Regions from separate parts of the Streptomyces sp. NPDC002386 genome, predicted to be linked through region 2. Evidence: riboswitches for the same ligand, from Rfam matches in the RefSeq annotation. Region 2 holds a riboswitch; the other holds the start of a gene.
What was found. A riboswitch is a leader RNA that binds a small molecule or an ion and turns the genes downstream of it on or off. The one in region 2 is predicted to bind cobalamin.
Positions count from the first base shown of each region.

Region 1 (4,704 bases), on a different contig from region 2:
GGGTGCGGCGAAGTGAAGGACGGCGTCAACGGCGTCGCTCTCGGCGTCTTCATCTTCTTCTTCCTGGCCGTCACGGTCATGGGCTTCATGGCCGCGCGCTGGCGCAAGGCGGACAACGAGCACTCCCTGGACGAATGGGGCCTGGGCGGAAGGTCGTTCGGCACCTGGATCACGTGGTTCCTGCTCGGCGGCGACCTGTACACGGCGTACACCTTCGTCGCCGTACCGGCGGCGATCTACGCGGCGGGCGCGGCCGGCTTCTTCGCGGTCCCGTACACGATCCTCGTCTACCCGCTGATCTTCACGTTCCTGCCCCGCCTCTGGTCCGTCTCGCACCGCCACGGCTACGTCACCACCTCGGACTTCGTGCGCGGCCGGTTCGGCTCCAAGGGCCTGTCGCTGGCCGTGGCGGTCACCGGCATCCTCGCGACGATGCCCTACATCGCGCTCCAGCTCGTCGGCATCCAGGCGGTGCTGGACGTGATGGGCGTCGGCGGCGGGGAGAACACCAACTGGTTCGTGAAGGACCTGCCGCTGCTGATCGCCTTCGGCGTGCTGGCCGCGTACACCTACTCGTCCGGTCTGCGGGCCCCCGCCCTGATCGCGTTCGTGAAGGACACGCTGATCTACATCGTCATCGCGGTGGCGATCATCTACATCCCGATCAAGCTGGGCGGGTTCGACGACGTCTTCGCCAAGGCGGGCGACGCCTTCAGCCAGGTGAACCCGGCGACCGGCAAGCCGCGCGGCGCGCTCGCACCGCCGGAGGCGGGCCAGTGGACGTACGCCACCCTGGCGCTCGGTTCCGCGCTCGCCCTGTTCATGTACCCGCACTCGATCACCGCGACCCTGTCGTCCAAGAGCCGTGAGGTGATCCGCCGCAACACCACGCTCCTGCCGCTGTACTCGCTGATGCTGGGTCTGCTGGCCCTGCTCGGCTTCATGGCGATCGCGGCCGGGGTGAAGGTCACCAACGGCCAGCTGGCGATCCCGCAGCTCTTCGAGAACATGTTCCCGGACTGGTTCGCGGGTGTGGCCTTCGCGGCGATCGGCATCGGCGCGCTGGTGCCCGCGGCCATCATGTCCATCGCGGCGGCGAACCTGTTCACGCGCAACATCTACAAGGACTTCATCAAGCCGGACGCCACGCCGAAGGAGGAGACCCGCGTCTCCAAGATCGTGTCGCTGCTGGTGAAGGTGGGCGCGCTGGTCTTCGTCCTGACGATGGACAAGACGGTCGCCATCAACTTCCAGCTGCTGGGCGGCATCTGGATCCTGCAGACCTTCCCGGCCCTGGTCGGCGGCCTGTTCACCCGCTGGTTCCACCGCTGGGCGTTGCTCGCGGGCTGGGCGGTCGGCATGGTGTACGGCACGCTCGCCGCGTACGGGGTGGCCTCGCCGACCCAGAAGCACTTCGGCGGTTCCGCGAAGGAGATCCCGGGTATCGGCGAGATCGGCTACATCGGTCTCACCGCGTTCGTGCTCAACGTCGTGGTCACCGTGGTGCTCACCGTCGTCCTGAAGGCCGTGAAGGCCCCGGAGGGACTCGACGAGACCAGGCCGGAGGACTACACGGCGGACGCCGGCGACCCCGGGGTCGCGGTGGAACTCCCGCCCGCAACCGCGGGAAGCGCCCACTAGCGCGACCGGACACGCACCACCCCGCAGCGGGCCGCCGAGGGCACGACCCTCGGCGGCCCGCTGTCATGCGAGTTGACCCTGCGGAGCCGCCGCAACACGCAACAGGCACAACATGTGGGGGTGACACGACAGCCCGGCACTAGATGTATGCTCATGCTCGCTGTCGCCGCAGGGGAATCCGGTGCGAATCCGGAACTGTCCCGCAACGGTGTACTTGCGTGCTTCCGCACGCCTGTTCCAGTCCGAGGACCTGCCGGCAGCGCGCGCCCGGCCGTCCCGGTCCGGGTGCTCATCGACGTCCGGGCCTCGTGGAATGGGCCGGGGACGCGACGCCGTGTGCGCTCGTGCCGCCCCCTGCCCTCCGCAAGGCCCCGTGCCGAGCGAGGGAGAGCCCCACGTGACCATCGCGCCAGCCGACCCGGCTTCAGCCACCCCGGCGAGCGGAGCCCCGGTGGAGACCGACGGTCCCGGTACCGCGTTGCTGCGGACCCTGACCGAGCTGACCGCCGACCTCCCCGACGCCGACCCCGGCCGGGTCGCCGCGGCCGCCCTGCGGGGCCGGTCCGCCCGGGCCGACGAGGCGGAGTTGCGCGAACTGGCCACGGAGGCGGCCGCCGGACTGATCTCCGAGGACCCCGCCTACTCCCGGCTGGCCGCCCGGCTGCTGACCGTCTCCATCCGCGCCGAGGCCGCCTCCCAGGGCGTCACGTCCTTCACCGGGTCCGTCGCCGTGGGCCACCGCGAGGGCCTCATCGCCGACCGCACCGCGGAGTTCGTACGGCTGCACGCCGAACGGCTCGACGCGCTGGTCGACACGGCGGCCGACGACCGCTTCGGCTACTTCGGCCTGCGCACGCTGCACAGCCGCTACCTGCTCCGCCACCCCATCACCCGGCGGGTGACCGAGACGCCCCAGCACTTCATGCTGCGCGTCGCCGCCGGACTGGCCGAGGACGACACCGCCCGCTCCGTGGACGAAGTCGCGGCGCTCTACGGGCTGATGAGCCGCCTCGACTACCTGCCCTCCTCCCCCACCCTCTTCAACTCCGGCACCCGGCACCCGCAGATGTCGTCCTGCTACCTCCTCGACTCCCCGCTGGACGAGCTGGACTCCATCTACGACCGGTACCACCAGGTCGCCCGCCTCTCCAAGCACGCCGGCGGCATCGGTCTGTCGTACTCCCGCATCCGCAGCCGCGGTTCGCTGATCCGGGGCACCAACGGGCACTCCAACGGCATCGTGCCGTTCCTGAAGACGCTGGACGCCTCGGTGGCCGCGGTGAACCAGGGCGGACGGCGCAAGGGCGCCGCCGCGGTGTACCTGGAGACCTGGCACTCCGACATCGAGGAGTTCCTGGAGCTGCGCGACAACACCGGTGAGGACGCCCGCCGGACGCACAACCTGAACCTCGCGCACTGGATCCCGGACGAGTTCATGCGCCGGGTCGACGCCGACGAGCGGTGGTCGCTGTTCTCCCCGGCGGACGTGCCGGAGCTGGTGGACCTGTGGGGCGAGGAGTTCGACGCCGCGTACCGCCGGGCGGAGGCCGCCGGGCTCGCGAAGAAGACGATGCCCGCCCGGGACCTGTACGGCCGCATGATGCGCACCCTCGCGCAGACCGGCAACGGCTGGATGACCTTCAAGGACGCGGCCAACCGCACCGCCAACCAGACGGCCACCCCGGGCCACGTCGTGCACTCCTCCAACCTGTGCACCGAGATCCTGGAGGTCACCGACGACGGCGAGACCGCGGTCTGCAACCTGGGGTCGGTCAACCTCGGCGCGTTCGTGGACACGGCGGCCGGCGACCTCGACTGGGAGCGGCTCGACGACACCGTCCGCACGGCCGTCACCTTCCTCGACCGCGTGGTCGACATCAACTTCTACCCGACCGAGCAGGCCGGCCGGTCGAACGCCAACTGGCGTCCGGTGGGCCTGGGCGCGATGGGCCTGCAGGACGTGTTCTTCAAGCTGCGGCTGCCCTTCGACTCCCCCGAGGCCAGGGCCCTGTCCTCGCGGATCGCCGAGCGGATCATGCTCGCCGCGTACGAGGCGTCCGCGGACCTCGCCGAGCGCAACGGCCCGCTGCCGGCCTGGCGGAAGACCCGTACCGCGCAGGGTGTCCTGCACCCCGACCACTACGGCGTGGAGTTCACCTGGCCGGAGCGCTGGGCGGCCCTGCGCGCGCGGATCGCCGAGGTCGGCATGCGCAACTCGCTGCTCCTGGCGATCGCTCCCACGGCCACCATCGCGTCCATCGCGGGCGTGTACGAGTGCATCGAGCCGCAGGTGTCCAACCTGTTCAAGCGCGAGACGCTGTCCGGTGAGTTCCTTCAGGTCAACTCCTACCTGGTGAAGGACCTGAAGGAGCTGGGCGTGTGGGACGCCCGAACCCGTGAGGCGCTGCGCGACTCGAACGGCTCGGTGCAGGAGTTCGCCTGGATCCCGGCGGACGTACGGGCCCTGTACCGCACGGCGTGGGAGATCCCGCAGCGCGGTCTGATCGACATGGCGGCGGCCCGGACCCCGTTCCTCGACCAGGCGCAGTCGCTGAACCTGTTCCTGGAGACGCCGACCATCGGCAAGCTCTCCTCGATGTACGCGTACGCCTGGAAGTCGGGCCTGAAGACGACGTACTACCTGCGCTCCCGCCCCGCGACGAGGATCGCCCGCGCCGCCCGGGCGCAGACCCGCGCCACCGTCCCCGTGCAGCAGGTCGCCGACCCCGACGCGGTCGCCTGCTCCCTTGAGAACCCCGAGTCCTGCGAGGCCTGCCAGTGATGACCAGCGAAGCCAAGAACCTGCTCGACCCCGGCTTCGAGCTGACTCTCCGCCCGATGCGCTACCCGGACTTCTACGAGCGCTACCGGGACGCCATCAAGAACACCTGGACCGTCGAGGAGGTCGACCTCCACTCGGACGTCGCCGACCTCGCGAAGCTGACGCCGGCCGAGCAGCATCTGATCGGACGTCTGGTCGCCTTCTTCGCGACGGGCGACTCGATCGTCGCGAACAACCTGGTGCTGACCCTCTACAAGCACATCAACTCCCCCGAGGCCCGG
Region 1 is NZ_JBSFBX010000006.1:175,525-180,228, reverse strand. Features, by position in the region: gene ACWCPN_RS14785 (DUF3311 domain-containing protein) at 1-16, shown strand, start outside; gene mctP (monocarboxylate uptake permease MctP) at 13-1,641, shown strand; cobalamin riboswitch at 1,789-1,913, shown strand; gene ACWCPN_RS14775 (ribonucleoside-diphosphate reductase subunit alpha) at 2,039-4,423, shown strand; gene ACWCPN_RS14770 (ribonucleotide-diphosphate reductase subunit beta) at 4,423-4,704, shown strand, end outside.
Region 1: it holds a riboswitch for cobalamin, as region 2 does, so the genes downstream of both, ACWCPN_RS14775 (ribonucleoside-diphosphate reductase subunit alpha) here and ACWCPN_RS05555 (HoxN/HupN/NixA family nickel/cobalt transporter) in region 2, are expected to answer to the same signal.

Region 2 (4,704 bases):
TCGTGCCGGGCACCGATGTGCACCGGCTGCGCGGCAGCGCCGACCCGGGCACCCGGCTGGCCGGGGAGCTCCTCGCCCACCGGCCCACCGCGCAGGGCGGGGCGCCGGAGGCCGAGGAGGCGGGCGGACTCGGTGACGCGGGCGCGGTGTGCGCGGTCGCCGATCCGGCGGGCATCACCACCCGGCGCCTGCCGGTCGAGGTCTGTCTCGCTCCCGGCCCGGCCCGCGGCCAGACGCTCGTCGACCGCCGTCCCCGCCCCGGCGAGTCCGAGATCCACGAGGGCGCCCGCGAACAGGCGCTGGTGGACGTGGCGTTGGAGGTGGACGTGGACCGGTTCGTGAAGCTCTACCTGGAGACCGTCGAGGGGTCCCGGGACCCGGCGGGATGAGCCGCGGGGCAGGACACGGACCCGGGGTCAGTCGGACGTCGCCGGGATCCTCGCGGCCCAGCGCTCCTCCACCCGCGCCAGCCGCCAGTACGCCAGCGCCGCCGCCCACACGGCCACGAACAGCCCGACGATGACGTAGCCGACGCTGTCCAGGTCCAGCCCGGCGATCCAGCCGGTCACGGCGTCGCCCAGGCCGAACTTCTCGTGCAGGACACCGACCAGCTCGATGGTGCCGATGAAGAAGGCCACGGCGATGGACAGCCCGGTGATCGTGAGGTTGTAGAACACCTTGCGCACCGGGTTGGAGAACGCCCACTGGTAGGCGAAGTTCATGAACGTGCCGTCGAGGGTGTCGAACAGGCTCATCCCGGCGGCGAAGAGCAGCGGCAGGCACAGCACCGCGTACCAGGGCAGCCCGGCCGCCGCGCCCGAACCGGCCATCACCATCAGCGTGACCTCGGTGGCCGTGTCGAAGCCGAGCCCGAACAGGAAGCCCAGCGGGAACATCTGGCCCGGCCGGGACACCGACCTGGTCAGCCGCCCCAGCACGCGGTTCATGAACCCTCTTGAGTCCAGGTGCTGTTCCAGCTCCCGCTCGTCGTACGTGCCGGAGCGCATCGCCCGGAACACCCGCAGGATGCCCGCCAGCGCGACCAGGTTGAGCGCGGCGATCAGGTAGAGGAAGGTGCCGGAGATCGTCGTGCCCATGAAGCCGAGCACCTGGTGGGTGCGCGAGTGCTCGTCCATGACCCGGCCGGCCAGCCGGGTGCCGCCCGCGATCAGCAGGGCCAGCACCACCACCACGCTGGAGTGGCCGAGCGCGAACCAGAAGCCCACCGACACCGGCCGCCTGCCGTCGGCCATCAGCTTGCGGGTGGTGTTGTCGATCGCCGCGATGTGGTCGGCGTCGAAGGCGTGCCGCATGCCGAGGGTGTAGGCGGTGACGCCGAGCCCGACGCCGAAGACGTCCTGCCCGACCCTGTAGTGCCCGGGGGCGACGAGCAGGAACAGCACCCCGAAGGCGACGACGTGCAGGGCGGCGATCACCGCCAGCAGCCCCGCCGTCCTGATCGTGTCCTCGCGTCGCCATCGGAAGGCAGCGGCATCGGCCATCGGATTCACGCTCCAGCACCTCGTGGATCATCTCGTGAGCTGCCGTGGCCGGTCTCCTGGCTTACGGGGTGGTGCGTTCGCCGTCCCTGCCTTCCCAGCCGTGGACACGGCCAGTGGCCCGGCGGACGCCGGACGGGACGGGAACTCCCCGATCACAGTGGCGAGGGCCGCGTCGGCATGGACCCCTGAGGGGCCGTCACCGACTTCCCGAGCACCACGGCCCGCCCACCGTAGGCAGGTGGACGTCCGTCCGCATAGCCGGCGCCGGTGCGCGTACTCAAGATCACACATGACACGGCCCCCGCCGCTCGCGGGCCTTTGCGGCCGGCGCGAGCGGCGGGGGCCGCGGGGTGCGTGCGGGGCGGCCGGTCAGCCCCGGGCGCCCCGCCTGCGGCGCGCGAGGAGCACGAACGCGGCGCCGCCGGCGACCAGCACGGCGGCGGCGCCCGCGATCAGCCCGGAGTCGCCGCCGCCACCGGTCTCCGCGAGGTCGCCGCCGTCGTCACCGCCACCGTCCGGCGTGGGGGCCGAACCGGCCCGGGACTCGGAGGCGGACGGGGCCGGCGCGGACTGCGAGGAGGCCGGGGACGGCGCGGCGGACGACTCCGAGGCGCTCGGCGCTGGCGGCGCCGACTCCTCGGCGGGGGCGCTCGGCGACGGGGACTGCGGCTCCTCCGGGGTGCCGGAGCAGTCCTTCGTGCCGCCGTTCCAGGCGGCGATCAGCTTGTCCTTGATGACCGGGTGGTCCGGGCCCTTGGGCAGGTCGCCGTGCTCGAAGCCGTCGTTCGCGTCGGTCCTGCCGTCGAACCTGACGGCGCCCCGGTAGAGGTCGATCTGCGCGAAGCAGCCCGCGTCCGGCACCGCGATGTCGAGGGAGTCGGTCTCGCCCGGCTTGACGGCCACCGTGTCGAAGTCGACGAAGACCTGCTCGCCGGAGGTGGCGAAGGTGGCACCGTGGGCGAGGTAGGAGGCGAGCGAGGCCGTGCAGCCGGCGGCGTCCCCCGCGGTGCGGACCCGCACGTGGACCTTGCCGTCCTCGGTCGGCCGGAGATTCTGGTCGTCCACCTTGACCGAGTCGAAGAAGTTCACGCCGTCCAGCGAGAACTGGCAGCGGTCGGTGCCGGTCTCGGTGCCCGCGCCGGTGCCGGGCGCGTAGTGGCCGCCGGTCTTCCAGCCGTCACCGCCGTGCGTGCCGTGGGCCCAGGCGCCGGAGGCGGCGGCGACCGAGGCGGCGCAGAGGGCGAGTGACGCGGCGCCCGTCCCCAGCAGGCGGCGCGCGGTGACACGTCTGGCTATGGACATGGATATCCCATCGCAGAAGCTCGAGTGAGCGAAGAAGTCAGAAGAGACACGCGGCCCATTGGTCACATGCGCCACAGTGTGAGGCCATGGTGATCGGCCCCGTTGAAACCTGTCAACCTGCGTGAATACAGCGGTCGTTCATGGTGTCGTCACAACTTCATCACACGAGGAATGATCCGCTCCCCATCGTCCGAAGGTTCCCTTTCCGGGCAATGTGGACAGTCTCTGTACTGTCGTCCTTCCCGAAGGGAGCCCGTATGGCAGACCTCTCGTCCCGGAACCCCGACTGGTGGCGCCAGGCCGTCGTCTACCAGGTGTATCCGCGCAGCTTCGCCGACGCCGACGGTGACGGGCTCGGCGACCTCAGGGGGGTCACCCAGCGCCTGAACCACCTCGCCACGCTCGGCGTCGACGCCCTGTGGCTGAGCCCCTTCTACCCGTCGGAACTGGCCGACGGCGGCTACGACGTCGCCGACCCCCGGGACGTCGACCCCCGCCTCGGCACCCTGGACGACTTCGACGCCATGGTGGCCGAGGCACACCGGCTCGGTCTGAAGGTCGTCGTGGACATCGTCCCCAACCACACCTCGCACCAGCACCCCTGGTTCCAGGAGGCGCTGCGGGCCGGCCCCGGCTCCGCCGCGCGCGACCGCTACGTCTTCCGCCCCGGCCGCGGCGCGCACGGTGAACTGCCGCCCACGGACTGGCAGTCGGTGTTCGGCGGCAGCGCCTGGCGGCGGGCCGCGGACGGCGAGTGGTACCTGCACCTCTTCGCGCCCGAACAGCCCGACCTGAACTGGGAGAACGAGGAGGTCCGCGCCGACTTCCGCACCACCCTGCGCTTCTGGTCCGACCGGGGCGTCGACGGCTTCCGCGTCGACGTCGCGCACGGCCTCGCCAAGGACCTGGCCGAACCGCTGCGGGACATCGGCGGCATCGGCGCCACCGGAGAGGAGGCCCTGCTGCGCGTAGCACCCGGCAGCCACCCGTACTGGGACCGCGACGAGGTGCACGAGATCTACCGCGACTGGCGCAAGATCTTCGACGCCTACACCCCGCCCCGCACCGCGGTCGCCGAAGCCTGGGTCCCGGACGCCCGCCGCGCCCTGTACGCCCGCCCGGACGAACTGGGGCAGGCCTTCAACTTCGAGTATCTGCAGGCTCCCTGGGACGCGGACGAGCTGCGGGAGGTCATCACCGGCTCGCTCGCCACCGCCCGCACCGTCGGCGCCTCGGCCACCTGGGTGCTCTCCAACCACGACGTCGTACGGCACGCCTCCCGGCTGCTGCTGCCGCCCGGCACCGACGAGAACGCCTGGCTGCTCTCCGGCGGCAGGGCCCCCGCCGTCGACCCGGTGGCGGGCCTGCGCCGGGCCCGGGCCGCGACCCTGCTGATGCTGGCGCTGCCCGGCTCCGCGTACGTCTACCAGGGCGAGGAGCTCGGTCTGCCCGAGGTCGCCGACCTGCCCACCCAGGTGCTGCAGGACCCGATCTGGGAGCAGACCGGCCACATCCGCAAGGGCCGGGACGGCTGCCGGGTGCCGCTGCCGTGGACGCCGGACGGGCCGTCGTACGGCTTCGGGCCGGGGGCCGCCTGGCTGCCGCAGCCGGAGTCCTTCGCCGCCCGCGCCGTCGCGGCGCAGGCCGGTGCCGAGGGCTCCACCCTGGAGTTCTACCGCACCGCCCTGCGGCTGCGCCGGAAACTGCTGGAGGGCGAGACGCTGACCTGGACGCCCGGCGCCCCGGACGGTGTCCTCGACTTCGCCCGCACCGGGACCTGGCGCTGCGTCACCAACCTCACCGAGCGGCCCGTGGCGCTGCCGCCGGGCGAGGTGCTGCTCGCCAGCACCCCGCTCGCGGAGGCCGGATCGCTCCCGCCCGACACCACGGTGTGGCTCGG
Region 2 is NZ_JBSFBX010000002.1:300,630-305,333, reverse strand. Features, by position in the region: gene ACWCPN_RS05560 (nucleoside hydrolase) at 1-389, shown strand, start outside; gene ACWCPN_RS05555 (HoxN/HupN/NixA family nickel/cobalt transporter) at 417-1,502, opposite strand; cobalamin riboswitch at 1,532-1,736, opposite strand; gene ACWCPN_RS05550 (LAETG motif-containing sortase-dependent surface protein) at 1,872-2,804, opposite strand; gene ACWCPN_RS05545 (glycoside hydrolase family 13 protein) at 3,062-4,704, shown strand, end outside.